DNA from 3 places in the Streptomyces sp. NPDC058864 genome. Region 3 is predicted to be linked to each of the others. Evidence: riboswitches for the same ligand, from Rfam matches in the RefSeq annotation. Region 3 holds a riboswitch; each other region holds the start of a gene.
The links. A riboswitch is a leader RNA that binds a small molecule or an ion and turns the genes downstream of it on or off. The one in region 3 is predicted to bind S-adenosylmethionine.

Region 1: it holds a riboswitch for S-adenosylmethionine, as region 3 does, so the genes downstream of both, ACFW3D_RS27820 (glutathione S-transferase C-terminal domain-containing protein) here and thrC (threonine synthase) in region 3, are expected to answer to the same signal.
Region 2: it holds a riboswitch for S-adenosylmethionine, as region 3 does, so the genes downstream of both, ACFW3D_RS37380 (aminotransferase class V-fold PLP-dependent enzyme) here and thrC (threonine synthase) in region 3, are expected to answer to the same signal.

The regions. Positions count from the first base shown of each region.
Region 1 covers NZ_JBHYMQ010000044.1:19,539-27,210, forward strand. Annotated here, with positions in the region: gene ACFW3D_RS27800 (ABC transporter substrate-binding protein) at 1-617, opposite strand, end outside; gene ACFW3D_RS27805 (DsbA family oxidoreductase) at 1,102-2,019, opposite strand; gene ACFW3D_RS27810 (RrF2 family transcriptional regulator) at 2,016-2,450, opposite strand; gene ACFW3D_RS27815 (cupin domain-containing protein) at 2,589-3,095, shown strand; gene ACFW3D_RS27820 (glutathione S-transferase C-terminal domain-containing protein) at 3,167-3,958, opposite strand; SAM riboswitch class IV at 4,159-4,262, opposite strand; SAM riboswitch class IV at 4,433-4,546, shown strand; gene ACFW3D_RS27825 (LLM class flavin-dependent oxidoreductase) at 4,895-6,118, shown strand; gene ACFW3D_RS27830 (NtaA/DmoA family FMN-dependent monooxygenase) at 6,134-7,510, shown strand; gene ACFW3D_RS27835 (LLM class flavin-dependent oxidoreductase) at 7,572-7,672, shown strand, end outside.
Region 2 covers NZ_JBHYMQ010000086.1:21,634-29,305, reverse strand. Annotated here, with positions in the region: gene ACFW3D_RS37390 (rhomboid family intramembrane serine protease) at 1-228, shown strand, start outside; gene ACFW3D_RS37385 (Lrp/AsnC family transcriptional regulator) at 225-506, shown strand; gene ACFW3D_RS37380 (aminotransferase class V-fold PLP-dependent enzyme) at 503-1,894, opposite strand; SAM riboswitch class IV at 2,046-2,162, opposite strand; gene trpD (anthranilate phosphoribosyltransferase) at 2,290-3,354, opposite strand; gene qcrB (cytochrome bc1 complex cytochrome b subunit) at 3,481-5,118, opposite strand; gene qcrA (cytochrome bc1 complex Rieske iron-sulfur subunit) at 5,115-6,155, opposite strand; gene qcrC (cytochrome bc1 complex diheme cytochrome c subunit) at 6,164-6,973, opposite strand; gene ctaE (aa3-type cytochrome oxidase subunit III) at 7,054-7,672, opposite strand, start outside.
Region 3 covers NZ_JBHYMQ010000008.1:124,797-132,468, reverse strand. Annotated here, with positions in the region: gene ACFW3D_RS09345 (alpha,alpha-trehalose-phosphate synthase (UDP-forming)) at 1-339, opposite strand, end outside; gene ACFW3D_RS09340 (glucosyl-3-phosphoglycerate synthase) at 600-1,571, opposite strand; SAM riboswitch class I at 1,729-1,856, shown strand; gene thrC (threonine synthase) at 1,875-3,161, shown strand; gene ACFW3D_RS09330 (MoaD/ThiS family protein) at 3,206-3,484, shown strand; gene ACFW3D_RS09325 (cold-shock protein) at 3,909-4,115, shown strand; gene groL (chaperonin GroEL) at 4,478-6,100, shown strand; gene ACFW3D_RS09315 (copper homeostasis protein CutC) at 6,194-6,895, opposite strand; gene ACFW3D_RS09310 (HD domain-containing protein) at 6,948-7,634, shown strand.

The DNA of each region.
Region 1 (7,672 bases), on a different contig from region 3:
ACGGGGCTTTGGTCCAGCTTCCGCGGGTTCGCGGCCGCCTTGGGGCTGGCGATCTGCAGGACGCGCTGACCGAGCAACTGGGGTATCTGGTAGTCGATCTGGGTGAGGTGGACGACCGCGTCCAGTCCGTTCGCGTCCACCGACCCGATCGACGTCAGGTCGCCGAAGAGCGCCGAGTTCTTCTGCTTCTTGGCCCGCTCGATCGCGGCCTTGACCGCCGCGGCGTCGACCGGCTCTCCGTCGCTGAACTTCAGGCCGGGGCGGAGGTGGAAGGTGACCTCGTCGCCCTCGTCGTTGTACTCCCAGCTCCTGGCGAGGTCGGGGACGGCGTTGCCCTTCTCGTCGGTGCGCGTCAACGAGGCGTACACAAGGGCGAGTTCGCGGAACTGGGCACCGCTGCCGGAGACCACCGGGTCCCAGTGGGCGGGGAAGTAGGAGGAGGCCCACTTCAGTGTGGCGCCGCCGGTCGACGCGCCGGCACCACCACCGCAGGCGCCGAGGACGGGGACGAGGACGGAGACGAGGGCGGTCCCGAGGGCCGCGCCGCGCAGCCGGACCGGGCGCCGGGCGGCAGGAGAGGCGGGTCCGGGGCGGCGGGGCGTGAGTCGTCCGGGCATGTGAGTGCTTTCTTCGAGGGCCCCCGGACCGGATCAGGGCAGGCGGGGGCGTGGCGGCGGGCACGGTGCGCACCCGCGCCGGACGCCGTCCCGTGCCGGTGCGGTCGTGCCGACGGGGGCTCGCGAGCAACGTCGGGCACACCGCGCTCAGGGCAGGGCGTTCGGGGGTACGCGGGGGCTCACCGGGATGCGGTGGGAGAAGGCGGCGAAGCGCGGAAGGGGTGGCGCGGGCGGCCGGCGCGGCTCGACGGGGCGGCGGCGCGGCCGGTGCTGACGGATACGGTCAGGCGCCTGTGGGCCGTGGGCGGCCGGTCAGCGACAGAGGGCGCTGCAGGTGCGCCGCAGGTCCACGTAGCGGCACACCACACCGGGGTGCGTCGTGAGCATGCTGTTCATCCTGGCGAGCGCCGAGAGCGGCTGTCAATAGACACCAATTGGTGTCTCATTTGGCGGGACGGCGTCCTGACGGCTGATCAGCGGCCGTTCACCGCAAGCCGAGAGCACCGTGAGCGGTCGCGGGGTGCGTCGCGGCCTCCTCTGGGTGCAGCCACAGCGGACCGTTGCCGGTGTCCACCCGGACCGCCTCCGGCGGTGGCCAGGTCCCCGTCACCAGCACCGCCCGCTCGGGATCGGTGAGGCTGCGGTGGCGCCGCAGCGCCTCGGACGGCGGCAGCGGCTCGGGGGGCCGCAGCAGTCCCGGGGCCGACTCCTCGACGGCCGCGGCGTACTCCTCGTAGGGCCGCCAGCCGGGCACCACGCGCTGCCCGGCCGGGGAGCGCACGAGCAGGGTCGGCAGCGCGTACCGGTGCCCGCCGTCGCCGGTCTCCTTGGCCGCACCGGGATGCGGAGACGGGCTCCGCACCGACAGCACCTCGCGCACCGGGCGACGCGCCTCCGCGCGGTCGGCTCGTACCCGCTCCAGGACGTCGCCGGACGCCGCGTCGGCGGCCAGCCGTACCGGTTCCAGTCCCGGCGTGCCGCGAACCGCGGCGAGCGCGAGCGCGGGCGTGTCGGCGGGCTCGCCGAGTACGAAGACGGTCTCCCGGAGCCGGCGCAGCACCCGCCCGGCCGCCTCCTCGCCCTGCAGTTCGGCGGCCTTGGCGACCAGCGAGGCGGGCCAGGAACTCGCCGCCACCCGGCTCAGACGCTCCGGCCGCGGGGCCCGGGTGTGCGCGCTGATCTCCTGCACGTACCGGGCGTACCAGGCGGTCTCCGCGGCCGGGTCGGGCGCCGGGTCGTCGTCGGCGTCGAACAGGACGCCGTACACCCGGCGCCATCGCACCCGGCCGCCCAGTGCCGCCCGCAGCCTCCGGAACACCGGCTCCGACCCCCAGGCCCACGGGCACAGCGGATCGGTGTACTCCACCACCTCCACGGCCGGCTGCGGAGGTGCCGCCGTCACGCGGCTCCCTTCCGGTCCAGGCCTTCCGCGGCGTCCGCGGGCAGGAGCGAGGCCAGGGTCACCACACCGAGCACCGCCGCCGCCCCCGCCTCGACCTGGCGCCACACCCCGGGCAGACCGGCCGCCGGACCGGGGTAGCCGAGCCCGGCCAGCGACTCGCCCCGCAGGGTGATCAACTCGCCGTCCACGGCGCGTGCCACGTCCAGGAGGGTGATCTCGCCGGCGGGCCGGCCGAGCCAGTAGCCGCCCTCGCAGCCGCGCTGGCTGCGCACCAGCCCGGCCCTGCGCAGCTCGCCCACCACGGACTTCAGGAAGCGGAACGGGATCTGCTGCGCGGAGGCGATGGCCTCGCAGGTCAGGGGGCGGGCAGGCTCACAGGCGAGCTCCAGCAGAGCCCGCGTGGCGTAGTCCGCCTTCGCGGAGATGTGCATGGGCCCATCATGCCCGAACCCGCCCGTACGGCCCGGGGGTTCCGCCGCCGCGCCCGTACATTGCGGCAGCATTGCCGCAGGTGAACCCCAAAGGACACTTCTTGACATCCTTTTCGGGGCCGCCCTAGCGTCCCGGCCATGAGCGAGCCCCTGACGAACCCCGGTGAAGGCTTCCACCCCCATCTCCACGACGCGCCCGGGCACGGGGCGGCGCCCCTGCACACGCGGCTGCACCACATCCGCGCGGACGCCCTGGACGGGGAGACCGCGCAGACCGGCGGGATGCGCAGGTTCGCCGCCGTCAGCGGGCGGACCGTGGGGTCGGAGAAGCTGTGGCTGGGGCAGACCCACGTGGCCCCGGCGACCTCGTCCTCCGACCACCACCACGGCGAGTCCGAGACCGCGATCTACGTGGTGAGCGGGCACCCCGAGTTCGTCTTCCTCGACGACTCGGGCGACGCGCCCGAGGAAGTGCGCCTGCGCACCGCGCCGGGCGACTACGTCTTCGTCCCCCCGTTCGTGCCGCACCGCGAGGAGAACCCGGACCCCGCGGAGGAGGCCGTGGTCGTCATCGCCCGCAGCACCCAGGAGGCGATCGTGGTCAACCTCCCCGGCCTGTACGCCCTTCCGGCCGAGGACGCCTGAGCGGGCCGGCGCGCGCCCCGGGGCCGTCCCCGCTCCAGCCCCGTACGGTGGGAGCGGGGACGGCCCGTGCGTCAGGCGACAGGCGCGAGCGGGGCGGCCGTCCGTTGTGCGTGGAAGGCCGGGTGCGCGTCCAGCCGGGCGAGGTACGCCGTGAGGTGGCCGTAGGGGGAGAGCAGGTCCTTCGCCAGGTGGGCGAGGGCCACCCACACGTCGATGTCCGCGGCGGTCAGCTGTGCGCCCAGTACGTGGGGCCCGCCGTGGGCCAGCCGGTGCTCCAGCAGTCCGAGCGCGGCGTGCACGGTCCGCAGGGCCGTGTCCCGGTCGGGCGGCGCACCGTCCGCGGCCGGTTGCACGGCCCGCGTGATACCCGAGTCGACCGTGTGCCGGACGGCCTCGATGTCGGTCAGGAGCGCCGGTGGACACAGCGGGGTCCCGGAGCCGCACACCTCGGCGCCGAGGCGGCCCGCGAGGTCCCCGAGGATGTCCGGGGTGTGGTTGCTGACGACCCGTCCGGTCCACCGGTCGCACAGCGCGGGCACGGTGAGCGGCCCGTCGTAGCGGTGCCACGTGGCCTCGTACGCCCTGCGCAGTGCCGCGGTCGCCGTGTCGCCGGCCGCCCCTGCCGGGACGGGCGTCGTGACGACGGAGTCCCGCAGCCCCAGCAGGTCGAGGGTGATGGCGACCCGCTGCGAGAGCGGGCACCCCGGTGACAGGAACAACTCGTAGCGGCGCGGCGCCGGATAGAAGCCACCGGCCAGGTCCACTCCGATGCGGCTGCGGAAGCGGTCGGGGCGGGACGTGCGCGGCAGTGCGGAACAGGAGACGTGGAGGCCGGGGTCCTGCGGGATCGTCGTCTCGGTCATGCGCTCTCCAAGGCGTGGCGGGGCCACCGGTCGCCCCATGGGCACCGGCGGCGGGACGGCCGAAGGTCCTGAGCGGGGGTCAGCCGGCCGTGCCGGACGAGCTGCAGACGCGGAGGAAGTCGATGTGCAGGCGGCGGGTGAGGAGAAGGGCTCGTGCCCTGGGCATGTCCACCTCCCCGGCTCGGGGCCCGCTGGACGCGGGACCGCGCTTGCCCCGCCGCACCGGCGGGACCAGGTCGTCACCCGGGGCACCCCACCGCGATGTGAGGGTTGCCGGTCAGCGGGCCGGGGCCGATGACCCACCGTGCCGCGGAGCGGCGTCGGGGGGCGCTGACGATCGTGACCTGCCCATCAGTGTCGAGTCGTCAAACCCCGTGCGTCAAGGCGGTCGTTCACGTCTCATGACACCGCTCACGATGTGAGACGGCGTCGTTGACATTCCCCGCGGGCCGTGCCTAACTTACGCCGCAGATCGGGCATGAGCTCCGGCATGAACCCGGGCTCGCCGGCCGGCGACCTCCGCGTCGCGGTGCGGCGCCCCGGACGACGACCGGACCGTACGTCCGATGACGACGGTGAACGCGAGGCCCCGCGGGGCGGAACGGCGACGGTGACGACGATGCACGCAGCCCCGGGGACGGCCGCACGGCGGCCCCACGGCCGCGTCCCGTCGCATCCACGGCTCCCCCTCGCCGCGCTCCCCGTCCACGGCGCCTCCTGTCGCGCGTGTACCGCGCCCTGTCGCGCCCTCTGTCAAGGCTGACGGCTTCCTGAACCCCGGCGCCCGCCACCGCCGCTGACGCGGTGGCGCGCCCTCCCGCACATGCCCGCTCCGCCCGCCTCTCCGCCCTCTCGCCACGCCCGCCGGCACCCGATCCCGGCGGGGTGCCGCCGCCGCGTGCGCGACCGGGGCGTACCGATCCGCTGGAGTCCCCCATGACCGAACCGTCGCCGCACGCCCCGTTGCACCTCGCCGTGGCCCTCGACGGGGCCGGCTGGCACCCGGCCGCCTGGCGTGAGCCGGAGGCCCGGCCCCGTGAACTGCTCACCGCCCGCTACTGGCAGGACGTGGTCACCGAGGCCGAGCGGGGGCTGCTCGACTTCGTGACGATCGAGGACTCCCTCGGCCCGCAGTCCTCCCACCCCACCGAGCCCGACGGACGCACCGACCAGGTGCGCGGCCGCCTGGACGCCGTCCTGGTCGCCGCGCGCGTGGCTCCCCTGACCCGGCACATCGGTCTCGTGCCGACGGTGGTCGCCACGCACACCGAGCCGTTCCACCTCTCCAAGGCCATCGCCACCCTCGACTACGTGAGCACCGGCCGGGCCGGTCTGCGCGTCCAGGTCTCGGCCAGGCGGAACGAGGCCGCGCACTTCGGCAGGCGCGTCATCCCCCCGTTCGGCGTCGAGGACCTGGACACCCCGGCGGTACGCGAGCTGGTGACCGGCCTCTTCGAGGAGGCGGCCGACCACGTCGAGGTGGTGCGCCGGCTCTGGGACAGCTGGGAGGACGACGCGGAGATCCGCGATGTCGCCACCGGCCGCTTCATCGACCGCGACAAGCTCCACTACATCGACTTCGACGGCCCGTACTTCAGTGTCAAGGGTCCCTCCATCACACCCCGGCCGCCCCAGGGTCAGCCCGTCGTCAGCGCCCTCGCCCACAGCGGCGTGCCGTTCCGGCTCGTCGCCCGCTCCGCCGACATCGGATACGTCACCCCGCACGACGGCGACCAGGCCCGGGTGATCGTCGCCGAGATCCGCGCAGCGCAGCAGGACGCCGGCCGCGAGCGCGAGACCCTGCACGTCTTCGGTGATCTCGTGGTCCTGCTCGACGAGGACGCCGCCGCGGCGCGGGCCCGCCTGGACCGGCTCGACGGACTCGCCGGCACGCCGTACACCAGCGACGCGAGGGTCTTCGCCGGCACTCCCGGGGGCCTCGCCGACCTGCTGCTGGAGTGGCAGCGGGCCGGGCTGACCGGCTTCCGGCTGCGCCCCGCAGTGATCGGCCACGACCTGCCGGCGATCACCCGGGGCCTCGTCCCGGAACTGCGGCGCCGCGGCGCGTTCCGGGACGCCTACGAGGCCCGCACCCTGCGCGGCCTGCTCGGGCTGCCCCGCCCCGCCAACCGCTACACCGCCACCAGCGCGACCGCCTGAGCCGGAGGAACCGCCATGAGCAAGCCCCTGAAGCAGATCCATCTGGCCGCCCACTTCCCCGGGGTCAACAACACCACCGTGTGGAGCGACCCGCAGGCCGGCAGCCACATCGAGTTCGGCTCCTTCGCGCACTTCGCCCGGACCGCCGAACGCGCCAAGTTCGACTTCCTGTTCCTCGCCGAGGGCCTGCGGCTGCGCGAACAGGGCGGCAGGATCCACGACCTGGACGTGGTCGGCCGCCCCGACACCTTCACGGTCCTCGCCGCGCTCGCCGCCGTCACCGAACGCATCGGACTCACCGGCACCATCAACTCCACCTTCAACGAGCCCTACGAGGTCGCCCGGCAGTTCGCCAGCCTCGACCACCTCTCCGCGGGGCGCTCCGCGTGGAACGTCGTCACCTCCTGGGACGCCTTCACCGGGGAGAACTTCCGCCGCGGCGGATTCCTCCCCCAGGAGGAGCGCTACTCCCGCGCGCGGGAGTTCCTCGCCACCGCGGGCGAGCTCTTCGACTCCTGGGGCGGCGACGAGATCCTCGCCGACCGGGCGACCGGCGCCTTCCTGCGCGACGCGCGGGCCGGATCCTTCGTGCACCAAGGTCAGCACTTCGACATCCACGGACAGTTCGACGTCCCGCGCAGCCCCCAGGGGCGCCCCGTGATCTTCCAGGCCGGAGACTCCGAGGAGGGCCGGGAGTTCGCCGCCGCCGACGCGGACGCCATCTTCAGCCGGTACAGCACGTTCGAGGAGGGCCGCGCCTTCTACCGCGACGTCAAGGGCCGGCTGCCCAAGTACGGTCGCAGCCCCGGGCAGTTGCTGATCCTGCCCGCCGCGACCTTCGTCCTCGGCGACACCGACGCGGAGGCGGCCGAACTCGCCCGAGAGGTAAGGCGGCAGCAGGTCAGCGGGGCCACCGCGATCAAGCACCTGGAGTTCGTGTGGAACCGCGACCTGTCCGCCTACGACCCGGACGGACCGCTCCCGGACGTCGACCCCGATCCCGGCGAGAACACCGTGGCGCGCGGCCGCGCCCAGGTGCGCATGTACCGCGACCCGCTGACCACCGCCCGCGAGTGGCGGGAGCTGGCCGCCGCGAACAAGTGGTCGATCCGCGATCTGGTCATCGAGACGGGCAGCCGCCAGTCCTTCGTGGGCTCCCCGGCCACCGTCGCCAAGGCCATCGACGACTTCGTGCAGGCCGACGCCGCCGACGGCTTCATCCTCGTCCCGCACGTCACCCCGGGCGGCCTGGACACCTTCGCCGGCACCGTCGTCCCGCTGCTCCAGGAACGGGGCGTGTTCCGCGCCGACTACGAGGGCACCACCCTGCGCGACCACCTCGGACTCGCCCACCCCGACGCGGCCGTGGCAGAGGCCCGGGCGGCGTCGTGAACCTCCGCGCCGTCACGGCGCCGCCGGAACCCGCCCCCCACCGCTGAGGAGAACGCCCATCGTGTCCCGTGCACCGCTCGGAGTCCTCGACCTCGTGCCGATCTCCTCCGGTTCCACCGCCGCGCAGGCCCTGCGCAACAGCGTCGACCTCGCCCGGCGGGC
Region 2 (7,672 bases), on a different contig from region 3:
CCCTTCCTCTTCTTCCTGCCGCTGCGCTTCCCGGCCTGGATGGTGCTGATCTTCTGGTTCGTGCTGCAGTGGCTCGCCGGCGAGATCCAGCAGACGGGTCCCGGGGTGGCCTACCTGGCCCACATCACCGGCTTCGTCTTCGGCTTCCTGTGCGCGTGGGTGTGCTACCGCGCAACGCCTAAGCTTGAGCCCGCAGCAAGGGCGACCCAAGGAGACCCGCAACCGTGATCACCGCGATCGTGCTCATCAAGACCAGCGTCGACCGTATCCCCGAGATCGCGGAGTCCATCGCCGCGCTCGACAGCGTCAGCGAGGTCTACTCCGTCACGGGAACGTACGACCTGGTCGCCATGGTGCGGGTGGCCCGGCACGACGAGCTCGCGGACGTCATCCCGGGCCGGATCAGCAAGATCCCCGGCGTCGAGGCCACGGACACGCACGTGGCGTTCCGCACCTACTCCCAGCACGACCTCGAGACGGCCTTCGCCATCGGCCTGGACGCCTAGCCCTGGGCCGGGGACTGGGCCAGGGCCTGGTCCCGGTCCGGCACGCAGCGGCCGTCCTCGGTGCGGTAACGCCACTTGGCGCCCTCCGTCACGAGCTCGCGCACCGCGTCGACGAAGCGTTCCACGTGCTCGTCCGGGGTGCCCGCGCCGAAGGAGACCCGGATGGCGTTGAGCGAAGGTTCGCCCGGGGCGGCCTCGGGGGCCCCGCACTCGCCCGGCTCCCGGTCGGTGCCGCCGAGCAGGGTGCGCACCAGGGGGTGCGCGCAGAAGAGGCCGTCGCGCACGCCGATCCCGTACTCGGCGGAGAGCGCCGCAGCGAAGTGCGAGCTGTTCCAGCCCTCGACGACGAAGGAGATGACGCCGACCCGGGGGGCGTCGTCGCCGAACAGCGAGAGCACCTTCACCTCGGGCACCTGCGCCAGTCCGGCCCGCACCCGGGCCACCAGCGCCTGCTCCCGCTCGACCAGCCCGTCGAAGCCGGCCTCCGTCAGCGCCCGGCAGGCCGAGGCGATCGCGTAGGCGCCGATGACGTTGGGCGAGCCGGCCTCGTGCCGGGCGGCCGTGGTGTGCCAGTCGACGTCCACCCCGCCGTCCGCTCGCCGGGCCACCCGCCGGGAGGCGCCGCCGCCGGCCAGGTAGGGCTCGGCCGCGCGCAGCCAGTCGGCGCGGCCTGCGAGCACTCCAGAGCCGAACGGCGCGTACAGCTTGTGCCCGGAGAAGGCCACCCAGTCCACGTCGAGTTCCGCGATGTCCACCGGGTGGTGCGGGGCGAGCTGCGCCGCGTCCAGCACGATGCGGGCGCCGTGCGCGTGGGCCGCCGCGGCCAGCTCCCGCACCGGCCACAGCTCGCCGGTGACGTTGGACGCCCCGGTCACGCAGACCAGCGCCGGTCCGTCCGCCGCCCGGGCGGCCAGCGCCCGCTCCAGCGCCGCCACCGCCTCGTCCGGGGTGCGGGGGGCGCCGAGGTAGGTGACGTCGGCGTCCCGCCACGGCAGCAGGGACGCGTGGTGCTCGGTCTCGAAGACGAACACGCTCGTACCGGCCGGCACCGCGGCGGCCAGCAGGTTCAGCGAGTCGGTGGTCGACCGGGTGAAGATCACCTGGTCGCCGGGGCGACAGCCGAGGAACTCCGCGACCGTGGCCCGGCTCTGCTCGAACAGGTCCGTCGACAGCTGCGAGAGGTAGCCGGCCCCCCGGTGGACACTGCCGTAGTAGGGCGCGTAGGCGGCGACGTCGTCCCAGACCCGCTGCAGCGCGGGCGCGCTGGCCGCGTAGTCGAGGGCGGCGTAACCCACCTCGCCCCCGGTCACGAGCGGCACGAGGACCTCGCGTCCGAGGACGGGCAGCGGGGCGTGGACGGACGAGGGCAGGGCAGGGCGCGGCGACATGGCGAAGTCTCCTGGGAGCAGGCGGGAGTGAAGGTACGTCAGTGATGACGGGAAAGCCCTCGGCACGACGGGCGGACGCCCGGGGAGGGTGGGAAGACGGCTGAGGGCCCCGAGGCCCTAGCGCATTCGCTTGCTCATGGAGGAACTCCTCTGACCGCGCTTGCCGCAGACCTCGCTGCCTGCGGCCTGGTCATCACCCGGGGCACCCCGCCACGGAAGGAGGGTTGCCGGACAGCGGGCCGGGGCCGTTTCGCTGTCACTCGTGACCTGCGCAGCATCATGCCACACGGGCGCGGCGCCGCAAGCCGCGGTCCGCATCCCGGACGGTCCGCCCCGCGGCGGACGGCACGGAGGGCCGGGGCAACTGCCCCGGCCCTCCGCGGTGTTCCCGGTGACTACGCGTGCGTTGCCGCGGCCCACCGCTCGAGCGTGCGCGCGGCCGCCCCCGAGTCGATCGACTCGGCCGCCCGGGCGATCCCGGCCGCGAGCCGGTCGGTCAGCGGACCGCCCGCGCCCTCCAGCGCCACCAGCGCGGCCGCCGAGTTGAGCAGCACCGCGTCACGGACCGGGCCGGTCTCGCCGGCCAGCAGCCGCCGGGCCACGTCGGCGTTGTACGCGGCGTCCGCGCCCCGCAGCGCCTCGATCGGCACCAGTTCGATGCCGACGTCGCGCGGGTCGAAGGACTCCTGCTCGACCTTCCCGTCACGCACCACCCACACCTGCGAGGTGGCGGTGACGGTGAGCTCGTCCAGCCCGTCGTCGCCGCGGAACACCAGCGCGGAGGAGCCGCGGCGGGCCAGCACACCGGCGATCAGACCGGCCATCCGGGTGTCGAAGCACCCCACGGCGGAGGCCCCCACCCGGGCCGGGTTGGTCAGCGGGCCGAGGATGTTGAACGAGGTGGGGATGCCCAGGTCGCGGCGGGCCGGGGCGGCGAACCGCATCGCGGGGTGGAACTTCGCCGCGAAGCAGAAGGTGATCCCGGTGTCCTCGGCGACCTTCGCCACGCGGTCGGCGGGCAGGTCCAGGTTGATGCCCAGCTTCTCCAGGACGTCGGAGGCGCCGCTGGCGCTGCTGGCCGCGCGGTTGCCGTGCTTGACGACCTTGGCGCCCGCGCCGGCGATGACGATGGCGGACATCGTGGAGATGTTCACCGTCCTGGCGCGGTCGCCGCCCGTGCCGACGATGTCCACGGCGGGACCCGGGACGTGCAGCGGCGTCGCGTGCGCGTACATCGACTCGACGAGGCCGGTGACCTCCTCGACGGTCTCCCCCTTGGCGCGCAGGGCCACCATGAAACCGGCGACCTGGGCGTCCGAGGCCTCCCCGCTCATGATCCGGTCCATCGCCCACGCCGTTTCCGCGGCCGTCAGGTCCTTGCCGTTCAGCAGCGCGCCCAGGACGTCGGGCCAGGAGCCGCCCGCCACTGATGCGCCTCCGGCGGGGTTCACAACGCTCATGGTCCACTCCATGGGGTCTGACGTGCGGCGGGAAACCTTCGGCTCCAGCCTATCGGCGCGGGGGAACGGGAAAGGGCCCCGTCCATCGGATGGACGGGGCCCTGCCCGGTGGCACAGCTTCAGTGATCAGTGGTGACCGTGGCCGCTCGTGATCTCCTCGTACTCCTCGACCGTGGGCTTGTCGATCTGCGTTCCCTCGCCGTAGTAGCCGCGGGACAGCTTCGCGCGCAGCTTCGCCGTGGGGCCGACCTTCTTCTCCACGCCGTTCTCGTCGACCTCGGGGCCGATGTCGAGCGGCTTGGGCTGCTCGTGCTGGGTGAGCTTGAACAGCGCGCCCTGCTCCAGCGGCTCGTGGATCTCGATGAACTCACCGTGCGGGAGCCGCTTGATGATGCCGGTCTCGCGACCGTGCAGCACCTTGTCCCGGTCGCGCCGCTGCAGACCCAGGCAGATCCGCTTGGTGACGAAGAAGACCAGCACCGGCAGCACGAAGAACGAGATCCGGACCACCCAGGTGATCGCGTTGATCGACAGATGGAAGCGGGTCGCGAAGAGGTCGTTGCCGCCGCCGACGAGCAGGATCAGGTAGAGGCTGATCCAGGCGGCGCCGATGCCCGTGCGGACGGGGCGGTTGCGCGGGCGGTCGAGCAGGTGGTGCTCGCGCTTGTCACCGGTGACCCAGGATTCCAGGAACGGGTAGACACCCATGAAGCCCAGGACCAGCGGGAAGATCACCAGCGGGATGAACACGCCCAGGACGAGCGTGTGGCCCCAGAGGTTGATCTCCCAGCCCGGCATGATGCGGATCAGGCCCTCGGAGAAGCCCATGTACCAGTCGGGCTGGGCGTCGGTCGACACCTGGTCCGGCCGGTAGGGACCGTAGGCCCACACCGGGTTCACGGAGACCAGCGCGGACATGGCCGCGATGACACCGAAGACCACGAAGAAGAAGCCGCCCGCCTTGGCCGTGTAGACCGGGAAGAACGGCATGCCGACGACGTTCTTCTCCGTCTTGCCGGGGCCGGCCCACTGCGTGTGCTTGTGGTAGAAGACCAGGATCAGGTGGGCCACCAGCAGGCCCGCCATGATGCCCGGGATCAGCAGCACGTGGATCGTGTAGAACCGCGGCACGATGTCGGTGCCGGGGAACTCACCGCCGAAGAGGAAGAACGAGAGGTACGTGCCGACGATCGGCACGGACAGCACGGCGCCTTCCATGAAGCGGATGCCGGTGCCCGACAGCAGGTCGTCCGGCAGCGAGTAGCCCATGAAGCCGTCGAACATGCCGAGGAAGAGCAGCAAGAAGCCGAAGACCCAGTTGATCTCGCGCGGCTTGCGGAACGCACCGGTGAAGAAGATGCGCATCATGTGCACGAGCATCGCGGCCACGAAGACGATGGCCGCCCAGTGGTGGATCTGCCGGACCAGCAGACCGCCGCGCACGTCGAAACTGATGTGCAGGGTCGACGCGTACGCCTCGGACATCGTGATGCCCTGCAGCGGCGCGTAGGAGCCGTCGTAGACGACCTCGTTCATCGCCGGGTGGAAGAACAGCGTCAGGTAGACGCCGGTCAGGATGACGATGATGAAGCTGTAGAGGGAGATCTCGCCCAGCATGAAGGACCAGTGGTCCGGGAAGATCTTCCGCAGATTGGCCTTGCTCAGGCTGTAGATGCCCAGCCGGCCGTCGGCCCAGTCGGCGACACGTTCGCCGGCGGGCGCCTTTCCGCGCGGCTTCGCGCTCGCGCTCGTGTTGGTGCTCATCCACGCTCCCAAAAGGCCGGGCCCACGGGCTCATCGAAGTCGCCCAGTGCCTCGAGGTAACCCTCGCCGTTCACGCTGATGTGCAGCTGCGGCAGGGCGTGACCGGCGGGGCCGAAGATCACCCGGGCACCGTCGGACAGGTCGAACGTCGACTGGTGGCAGGGGCAGAGCACGTGGTGCGTCTGCTGCTCGTAGAGGCTGATCGGGCAGCCGACGTGGGTGCAGATCTTGGAGAACGCCAGGATGCCCTGGTGCGCCCACTCGCGGGACTTCTTGTCCTTGATGTCGTCCGGCTGGATGCGGACGATCATCAGGGCCGCCTTGGCGAGCTGCTCCTGGTAGTCGTGCTGCTCCTCCTCCAGGCCCTCGGGCACGGCGAAGGTCAGCGAGCCGACGGCAACGTCCTCGGGACGCAGCGGCTTGTTGGTGTTCTGGTTGATCAGCAGCCTGCCCTTGGACCACAGCGTGTGGCGGAGCTTGTCCTCCGGCAGCGGGCCGAGGTCGCGCAGCAGGAACACACCGGAGAGCGGCACCAGGGTCAGCGCGCCGAGCATGGTGTTGCGGATCAGCTTGCGGCGGCCGATCTGGCTCTCGACGGCGCCGGTGGCGAAGTCGGCCTTGACCTGGGCGCTGACCTCGGGGCTCGCCGCGATCGCGTGGCGGTCGCCGGCGATCTCGACGTCCGACATCAGCGTGCGGGCCCAGTGGACCGCGCCGGCGCCGATGGCGAAGAGCGAGACGCCGAGGGTCATACCCAGCGCGAAGTTCAGCGCGCTGATGTGGCCCAGCGGCCAGATGTAGACGATCTTGTCGATCGGGATGGCCACGAAGCTGGCGATGAAGCCCAGCGTGGCGAGCATCGACACGGTGAACAGGAAGGCCACCGTGCGCTCGGAGGACTTCGCGGCCTTCTCGTCGATGTCCTGGCGGCGCGGCAGGTGGGCCGGGAGACCCGGGTCCGCGAACGGGTTCTCCGCGGTCGCGACCTGGCCGCCGCCCTCGTGTGCCGGCCTGTCCGGCAGGTTCTCTTCTGACATGTCCTGACTCATGACTTCTTCGCCTTGGTGGTGTGGGCCGCGAGCCAAATGGCGCAGGCGATCAGGGCGCCGAGGCCGAAGATCCAGCCGAAGAGACCCTCGGTGACCGGGCCGAGGCTGCCCAGCGACATGCCACCGGGGCTCGGCGCGCCCTCGCCGTTGACAGCGTCGAGGTACGCGATGATCTCCCGCTTGTTCTCCTCCGGCATCGTCGTGTCGGGGAAGGACGGCATGTTCTGCGGGCCGGTCAGCATGGCCTCGTACAGGTGCTTGTTGCTGACGCCCTCGAGCGTCGGCGCGTACTTGCCGTGTGTCAGCGCACCGCCCTTGCCCTGGTAGTTGTGGCACTGGGCGCAGTTGGTGCGGAACAGCTCCCCGCCGCGCGCGGCGTCGGCGCCGGCCGGGTCGTACTGCTCCTCGGTGGGCGTGACCGGGCCGGGGCCCAGCGAGGCGATGTACGCCGCGATCTGGTCGATCTGCTTCTGGTCGTAGATGACCTTCTTGCGCGGCACCTGGGCGCCGGGCTGCTGGGCCGGCATGCGACCGGTGCCGACCTGGAAGTCCACGGCCGCGGAGCCGACGCCGACGAGGCTGGGGCCGTCACTGCCGCCCTGCCCGGACGTACCGTGGCAGCTGGAGCAGCCGACGGTGTACAGCTTCTTGCCCTCTTCGATGGCGAGGGACTGCGAGCTGTCGTCCGCCTGCGCCTTGGGCGCCGGCGCGAGCGCGGCGTACAGCCCCCCGATGGCCGTGAGCGCGACAAGTAGGACGACGAGCGCCGCCAGCGGGTGGCGCCGTCGTGCGGAGAGCTTTTTCACGGATTACCCCGGTGTCAGGATCTCTTGCGTCGATGGTTCTGGATGTCGTGACCGTGTGCGCAACCGGCGCGGGGGTCCGACTACTTGATCAGGTAGATCGTGGCGAAGAGGCCGATCCAGACGACATCGACGAAGTGCCAGTAGTAGGACACGACGATGGCCGCGGTGGCCTGCTCGTGGGTGAACCGCCGTGCCGCGTAGGTCCGTCCCAGGACCAGCAGGAAGGCGATGAGACCACCCGTCACGTGCAGACCGTGGAATCCGGTGGTCAGGTAGAACACCGAACCGTACGGGTCGGAGGAGAGCGAGAGGCCGTCCTCCTTGACCAGGTTGGTGTACTCGAAGATCTGACCGCCGATGAAGATCGCGCCCATGATGAACGTCACGATGAACCACGCGCGCAGCTTCTTCACATCGCCGCGCTCGGCGGCGAAGACACCCATCTGGCAGGTGAACGAGGAGAGCACGAGGATCGTGGTGTTCGTCGCCGAGAACGGGATGTCCAGGACGTCGGCGTGCGCCTTCCAGTACTCGGCACCCGTGACCGAGCGAAGGGTGAAGTACATCGCGAAGAGGGCCGCGAAGAACATCAGCTCGGAACTCAGCCAGATGATGGTTCCGACGCTGGTGAGGTTCGGCCGGTTGACCGACGGGTGCGCGTGCCCGGTTTCTACTGCTGTTGCTGTCGCCACGACCGAC
Region 3 (7,672 bases):
CATGTGGTGGACGAACCACAGGACCGAGTTGGCGATGCCGTTGTAGGCCGAGGCGAAGGTGTCCGCCGGGATGTCCAGCATCCGTACGTGCTGGCCGCCGGTGTCGGCGGTGGGCAGCCGGCCCGTGCCCCCGGTGCTGCGAAGCACGGCGGCCCGGTCCCCCTCGCCCAGGGCCGCGCAGACCCAGACGGCGTCCGCGTCCGGCCCGATCGCGCTCAGGCCCGACACGAGTCCGCCGCCGCCGCGGCGGGAGGTGAGCGTGCCGTCCTCGCGGAGGCTGTACGACACGGGGCCGCGGTTGGACGCGACCAGAACGCGCGCGGCATGCGATGCGACCATGCGGCCAGCCTAGCCACGCATGCCTGACCGCAAACGTACGAGCTAGCCCAGCCGGGGGTTTCCGGCCGTGACCCGTTGCGGGTCGGCCGCTTGCCCCACGACGGCGCCGCACCTGTGCGGTACCGCGGGTGTCGTTGGCGTATTCACGCCGGTGGTGGGGGTGTGCCGACCTGTTCCGCCTTGCGGAACGACTTCCCACAACCCCCGGACGCCGGGCACCGGCCTCCGGCGGGCGGCCGACCCGCAACCGGGTCCCTGCGTCACGCCACCGCGCGGCGGCGGGCGTACTCGGGGACCGTCCGCATCGGGGGGCGCTCCTCCGTCGCGACCTCGTGGACCCGCGGCTCGAAACCGCCTCCCGGCGCACGGTCGAACTGCGTGAGGACGGGCCGCACGAGATGGCCCCGCGCCAAGCGGATCTGCGCCGTCCGGTAGATCGCCGCCGCCATGCGGCCCAGCGCCTGGCCGTCCTGGTGGCGGTGGTGCCGGACGCCGACGTCGACCTGGGCCAGCGCGTCGAGCCCGACCGTGTTGAGCGCGTCCACCAGCAGCCCGAGCTCCACCCCGTACCCCACGGGGAACGGCAGCCGCTCCAGCAGCGAGCGCCGCGCCGCGTACTCGCCGCCCAGCGGCTGGACGAACCCGGCCAGCTGCGGCCAGTGCAGGTTGAGCAGCGGCCGCGCGACCAGCTCCGTCACCCGGCCGCCGCCGGCCGGGACGACCGTTCCGCCGGTCTCCAGGGGCCGGTCGTACATCGCCTTGACCAGCTGCAGGTCCGGGTCCGTGAGCAGCGGCCCGACGATCCCCGACACGAAGCGCGCGTCGAACTCCCGCAGGTCGGAGTCGACGAAGCAGACGATCTCCCCGCGCGTCACGAGCAGCGAGCGCCACAGCACCTCGCCCTTGCCTGGCAGCGCGGGCAGCCGGGGGAGCACCTCGTCCCGGTGGACGACGACCGCGCCCGCGGCCGCCGCGACCTCGGCCGTGCGGTCGGTCGACCCGGAGTCCAGCACGACCAGTTCGTCGACCAGCGGGACCGCCTCGCTCATCAGCTCGCGGCGGATCGTCCCGACGATCTCCCCGACCGTGGCCTCCTCGTCGAGGGCGGGCAGCACGACGCTGACCGTGCCGCGCGAGCCCGCGGCGCGCTTGGCGGCGAGCAGTTGCGGCAGCGGCCTGTGGTCGGCGGTCCAGGACCGCCGTTGCAGCCAGCCGGCCACCTCGTCGAGCACCGGGTTGCTCCGTTTCTGCCCGTCTCGCAGGACGGACGGCCCATGACCAGGTTCGAGGTCGTCGGTTACAGTCTTGAACACGAGGCATGACCATCGTATGTCCACGGTGATCGCGCCCCGTCCGACAAATGCCCGGGCAGTGCGCCCGGCGCCATACCGCTCATCCAGAGGGGCAGAGGGAACGGCCCGTTGAAGCCCCGGCAACCCTCCCGCCGACCGCGAGGTCCAGGTGGGGAAGGTGCCAATTCCGTCTCACGGCGAGATGCGTCGTGAGGAAGATGAGGAGAAAGGGCCTCGCCTGACATGGCTGCGCAATCCGTTGCATCCGCGTCCACCGATTCCGCCTTCGGCCCCGCGTCCGCGCTCTCCTGCCGCGAGTGCGGCGAGCGCTTCCCGCTGGAGCCCCTCTTCGCCTGCGAGGCCTGTTTCGGGCCGCTCGAAGTGGCGTACGACCTTCCGGGCGGCGACCCCGAGACCCTCCGCAAGCGGATCGAGTCCGGGCCGGACAACATCTGGCGCTACGCGCCGCTGCTGCCCGTCCCCGCGGACGTGGCCTCCAAGCCCAACCTCAACCCGGGCTTCACCAAGCTGGTCAAGGCCGACAACCTCGCCCGCGAACTGGGCGTCACCGGCGGCCTGCACATCAAGGACGACTCCGGCAACCCGACCCACTCCTTCAAGGACCGGGTCGTCGCCATCGCCCTGGAGGCCGCCCGCACCTTCGGCCTCACCACCCTGTCCTGCTCCTCCACCGGCAACCTGGCCGGCGCCGTGGGCGCCGCGGCCGCCCGGGCCGGCTTCCGCTCCTGCGTGTTCATCCCGCACGACCTGGAGGAGGGCAAGGTCGTCATGGCCGCGGTCTACGGCGGTCAGCTGGTCGGCATCGAGGGCACCTACGACGACGTCAACCGCTTCTGCAGCGAGCTGATCGGCGACCCGATCGGCGAGGGCTGGGGCTTCGTCAACGTCAACCTGCGCCCCTACTACGGCGAGGGCTCCAAGACGCTCGCCTACGAGATCTGCGAGCAGCTGGGCTGGCGCCTGCCGGACAACATCGTCATCCCGATCGCCTCCGGCTCGCAGCTGACGAAGATCGACAAGGGCCTGCGGGAGCTGATCGCGCTCGGTCTGGTGGAGGAGAAGCCGTACCGCATCTACGGCGCCCAGGCCGAGGGCTGCTCCCCGGTCTCCACCGCCTTCAAGGCCGGCCACGACGTGGTGCGTCCGCAGAAGCCGAACACCATCGCCAAGTCGCTCGCCATCGGCAACCCGGCCGACGGTCCGTACGTGCTGGACATCGCCCGGCGTACGGGCGGCGCCGTGGAGGACGTCACCGACGAGCAGGTGGTGGACGCCATCAAGCTGCTCGCCCGGACCGAGGGCATCTTCGCCGAGACGGCCGGCGGCGTGACGGTCGGCGTGCTGCGCAAGCTCATCGAGACCGGGCAGCTCGACCCGGCCGGGGAGACCGTCGTCCTCAACACCGGCGACGGCCTCAAGACGCTGGACGCCGTCGCCCCGACCTCCCGCCCCACGGCCACCATCCGCCCGAGCCTCGACGCGTTCCGCGCCGCCGGCCTGGCCGGCTGACCCCACCGCACCGGCTGACCCAGACTGAAGGTGAACCCCGCATCATGAGCGCTACCGTCCGCATCCCGACCATCCTCCGCACCTACACCGGCGGCCGGGCCGAGGTCCCGGCCGAGGGCGGCACCCTGGCCGAGGTCATCGACTCGCTGGAGCTGAACCACCCCGGCATCTCCGCGCGGGTCCTGGACGACACGGGCAAACTGCGCCGTTTCGTCAACGTCTACGTGAACGACGACGACGTCCGCTTCTCCGAGGGCCTGCAGACCTCGGTGGGCGAGGGTGCGTCCGTCTCGATCATCCCGGCGGTGGCCGGGGGCTGCTGAGCCGCACGGCCCGCGGGCGACAGGGGTGCCGGGTACGTCCCGGCACCCCTGTGTGCTTCAGCGGTAGTTGAAGGGCTGTACAGTTGCCCTGAGCGGCCCGCAACTCCCTGCAACGCTCTGCGCAAGCCCCCTTTACCGGGGCGGCCTTGTCGACGATTTATCGCCAAATTCACGCGATGTTTGTCGCGTTGGCGGCTTATGTCCGGTCCGAGTTGCCCCGGATTATTCACCGATCAGGCTCTTCTTCCGATTCCCTGTGCCCGGAATTCTCGTCCGATTGACCTGTTGCAGACAGCGTCCGGACAGATACATTCAGCCGCGGTCGACGCGTTCCGGCGCACGCCCCCTTGGCTGTAGGGGGTGAGGTCTGACCCGGGTCCGCGAGGTGCGGGTCTGCGAAGGGCCAGCAATAGGGGAGTTAGGAATGGCTCAGGGCACCGTCAAGTGGTTCAACGCGGAGAAGGGCTACGGCTTCATCGCGGTCGACGGTGGTGCGGACGTCTTCGTGCACTACAGCGCGATCCAGATGGACGGCTACCGCACCCTCGAGGAAGGTCAGCGGGTCGAGTTCGAGATCTCGCAGGGCCAGAAGGGGCCGCAGGCGGACATGGTCCGTCTCGCAGCCGGCTGACGCGCCGCGCATCGGCCACGGAGCACTTTCGCGTACGGCCGCTCAAACGTACGCGTCGAGGCCCGCCCCCCGCACGGGGGCGGGCCTTCGTGCTGTCCCGCCACCCCCGGACCCGGACCTGCGGGTTGTCCACGGCCACGGCCAAGCGGCTTGCACTCTCCTAGGGCGAGTGCTAATCATTGGCGTTAGCACTCTGACGTTGAGAGTGACAAAGGACCGAGTGGGTGAGGCCCGCACGACCGCCGGAAAGGAACCGGCGGGAGGGCAGGCCGTCCGTCGCGGGCGCCGGCGCGGTCCTGGAGTAATCCTTCCCCGCAGCCCTGTGCCGCGGGGGGACCCCAAGTCCGGGAGGACCACTTCACATGGCCAAGATCATCGCGTTCGACGAGGAGGCACGGCGCGGTCTCGAGCGCGGGATGAACCAGCTCGCCGACGCCGTCAAGGTCACCCTTGGCCCCAAGGGCCGCAACGTCGTCCTCGAGAAGAAGTGGGGCGCCCCCACGATCACCAACGATGGTGTGTCCATCGCCAAGGAGATCGAGCTCGAGGACCCGTACGAGAAGATCGGCGCCGAGCTGGTCAAGGAGGTCGCGAAGAAGACGGACGACGTCGCCGGTGACGGCACGACGACCGCGACCGTCCTCGCCCAGGCGCTGGTCCGCGAGGGCCTGCGCAACGTCGCCGCCGGCGCCAACCCGATGGCGCTGAAGCGCGGCATCGAGAAGGCCGTCGAGTCGGTCTCCGCCGCTCTCCTCGAGCAGGCGAAGGACGTGGAGACCAAGGAGCAGATCGCCTCCACCGCCTCCATCTCCGCCGCCGACCCGCAGATCGGCGAGCTCATCGCCGAGGCGATGGACAAGGTCGGCAAGGAAGGCGTCATCACCGTCGAGGAGTCCCAGACCTTCGGTCTGGAGCTGGAGCTCACCGAGGGTATGCGCTTCGACAAGGGCTACATCTCGGCGTACTTCGCCACCGACCTGGAGCGTATGGAGACGTCCTTCGACGACCCGTACATCCTGATCGTCAACTCCAAGATCTCCGCGGTGAAGGACCTGCTCCCGCTGCTGGAGAAGGTCATGCAGTCGGGCAAGCCGCTGCTGATCATCGCCGAGGACGTCGACGGCGAGGCCCTGTCGACCCTGGTCGTCAACAAGATCCGCGGCACCTTCAAGTCCGTCGCGGTCAAGGCCCCGGGCTTCGGCGACCGCCGCAAGGCCATGCTCGGTGACATCGCCATCCTCACCGGTGGCACCGTCATCTCCGAGGAGGTCGGCCTCAAGCTGGAGAACGCCGGTCTCGACCTGCTCGGCCGCGCCCGCAAGGTCGTCGTCACCAAGGACGAGACCACGATCGTGGACGGCGCCGGGGACCAGGACCAGATCCAGGGCCGCGTGAACCAGATCCGTGCCGAGATCGAGAACAGCGACTCGGACTACGACCGCGAGAAGCTCCAGGAGCGTCTGGCGAAGCTGGCCGGCGGCGTGGCCGTCATCAAGGCCGGTGCCGCCACCGAGGTCGAGCTCAAGGAGCGCAAGCACCGCATCGAGGACGCGGTGCGCAACGCCAAGGCCGCCGTCGAGGAGGGCATCGTCGCCGGTGGTGGCGTGGCCCTGCTCCAGGCGTCCAACGTCTTCGAGAAGCTCGAGCTCGACGGCGACGAGGCGACCGGTGCGTCGATCGTGAAGCTGGCCCTGGAGGCCCCGCTGAAGCAGATCGCCGTCAACGCCGGCCTCGAGGGCGGTGTCGTGGTGGAGAAGGTGCGCAACCTGACCCCGGGTCACGGCCTCAACGCCGCCACGGGCGAGTACGTCGACCTGATCGGCGAGGGCATCATCGACCCCGCCAAGGTCACGCGCTCCGCGCTGCAGAACGCGGCCTCCATCGCCGCGCTCTTCCTCACCACCGAGGCCGTCATCGCGGACAAGCCGGAGAAGGCCGCTGCCCCGGCCGGCGGCGGCATGCCCGGCGGTGACATGGACTTCTGATCCTCCGGGACCAGGACTCCGCACCACGGCAGAAGACCGAGGGCGGTACCCCGCAGGGGGTACCGCCCTCGGGCGTTTCCGGGTGACGTCCGGTCAGGGGACGGCGACCGGCGCGTCCAGCAGCTCGCGCCAGGTGCGCACCGCCTCCGGGTCGACCGGCCCGGCCCAGCCGCCGGGGCGCACCGCGCCCCCGACGTGGAAGGCGTCGATGCCGGCCGCGAGGAGCCGCGGCAGGTGCTCGGCGCGGAGCCCGCCGCCCACCATGAGCTGGGGCTCGCCGGGACGTCCCGCCTCCGCCAGCAGATGGCCGAGCCCGTCGTCCACACCGCGTGCGGAGCCCGCGGTGAGGAAGGTGTCCAGCCCGGGCAGCCCGCGCACCGCCGAGCGCACGGCCTCCCGGTCGGCGGAGTGGTCGATGGCACGGTGGAAGGTCCAGCGGGCCCCGGAACCGATCGCGTCGACGAGCCGGCGCACGGCCGCCAGGTCCGGCACGCCCGAGCCGTCGAGGAAGCCGAGCACGAACTCGTCGGCGCCCTCGCCGCGCAGCTCCGCCGCGGCCACGCAGAGCGCGTCCGCCTCGCGGGTGCCGCCCACGGCGAAGTCGGCGCGGGCCCGCAGCATCACCCGGACCGGGATGTCCACCGCGGCGCGGACGGCGGCGAAGGTCTCCCGGGACGGCGTCAGGCCGTCGGCAGCCATGTCGGTGACCAGTTCGAGGCGGTCCGCGCCGCCCGTGCGGGCCGCGCGGGCGTCGTGGGCGTCGAGCGCGATCACTTCGAAAATTGGTCTAGACATATCTCCAGGGTGTCACATGCGCACGCGTGACCGCGACCCCCCGTACCCCACAATGACCTTCATGGCTGACACCGCTACCGAAACCGGCTCCGCCCTCCTCGCCCGCTGGTGCGACCTGCTGCGCCGCTGCCAGACGGAGTCCGTCGACCCGGTGCCGTACGGCAAGGACCTGATCGCCCGCTGGTCCGAGCCGCACCGCCGCTACCACACCACCTCCCACCTGACCGCCGTCCTCGACCACGTCGAGGTCCTCGCCGGGCACGCCGAGGACCCGGACGCCGTCCTGCTCGCCGCCTGGTTCCACGACGCCGTCTACCGGCCCGACCGCTCGGAGAACGAGGAGCGCAGCGCCCGGCTCGCCGAACGCGCGCTCCCCGAGGCCGGGGTCCCCGACACGATCACCTCCGAGGTCGCCCGCCTGGTCCGGCTCACCGTCACCCACCACCCCGCCGAGGGCGACCGCGACGGCGAGGTCCTCTGCGACGCCGACCTGGCCGTCCTCGCCGGCGACCCCACCGGCTACGCCGAGTACGCGGCCGCCGTCCGCGAGGAGTACGGCTTCGTCCCCGACGACGCCTTCCGCGCCGGCCGCGCCGACGTCCTGCGTCAGCTGCTGAGACTGCCCCGGCTCTTCCGCACCCCGGAGGCGTACGAGCGCTGGGAGTCCACCGCCCGGCGCAACCTCACCACCGAGCTGGAACTGCTCGCCCCGGGCGATGTGGACGACGACGGCCGATGAGTCCGGGGCGTGCGGCCGGTCGTCACCTCCGTGGGGAG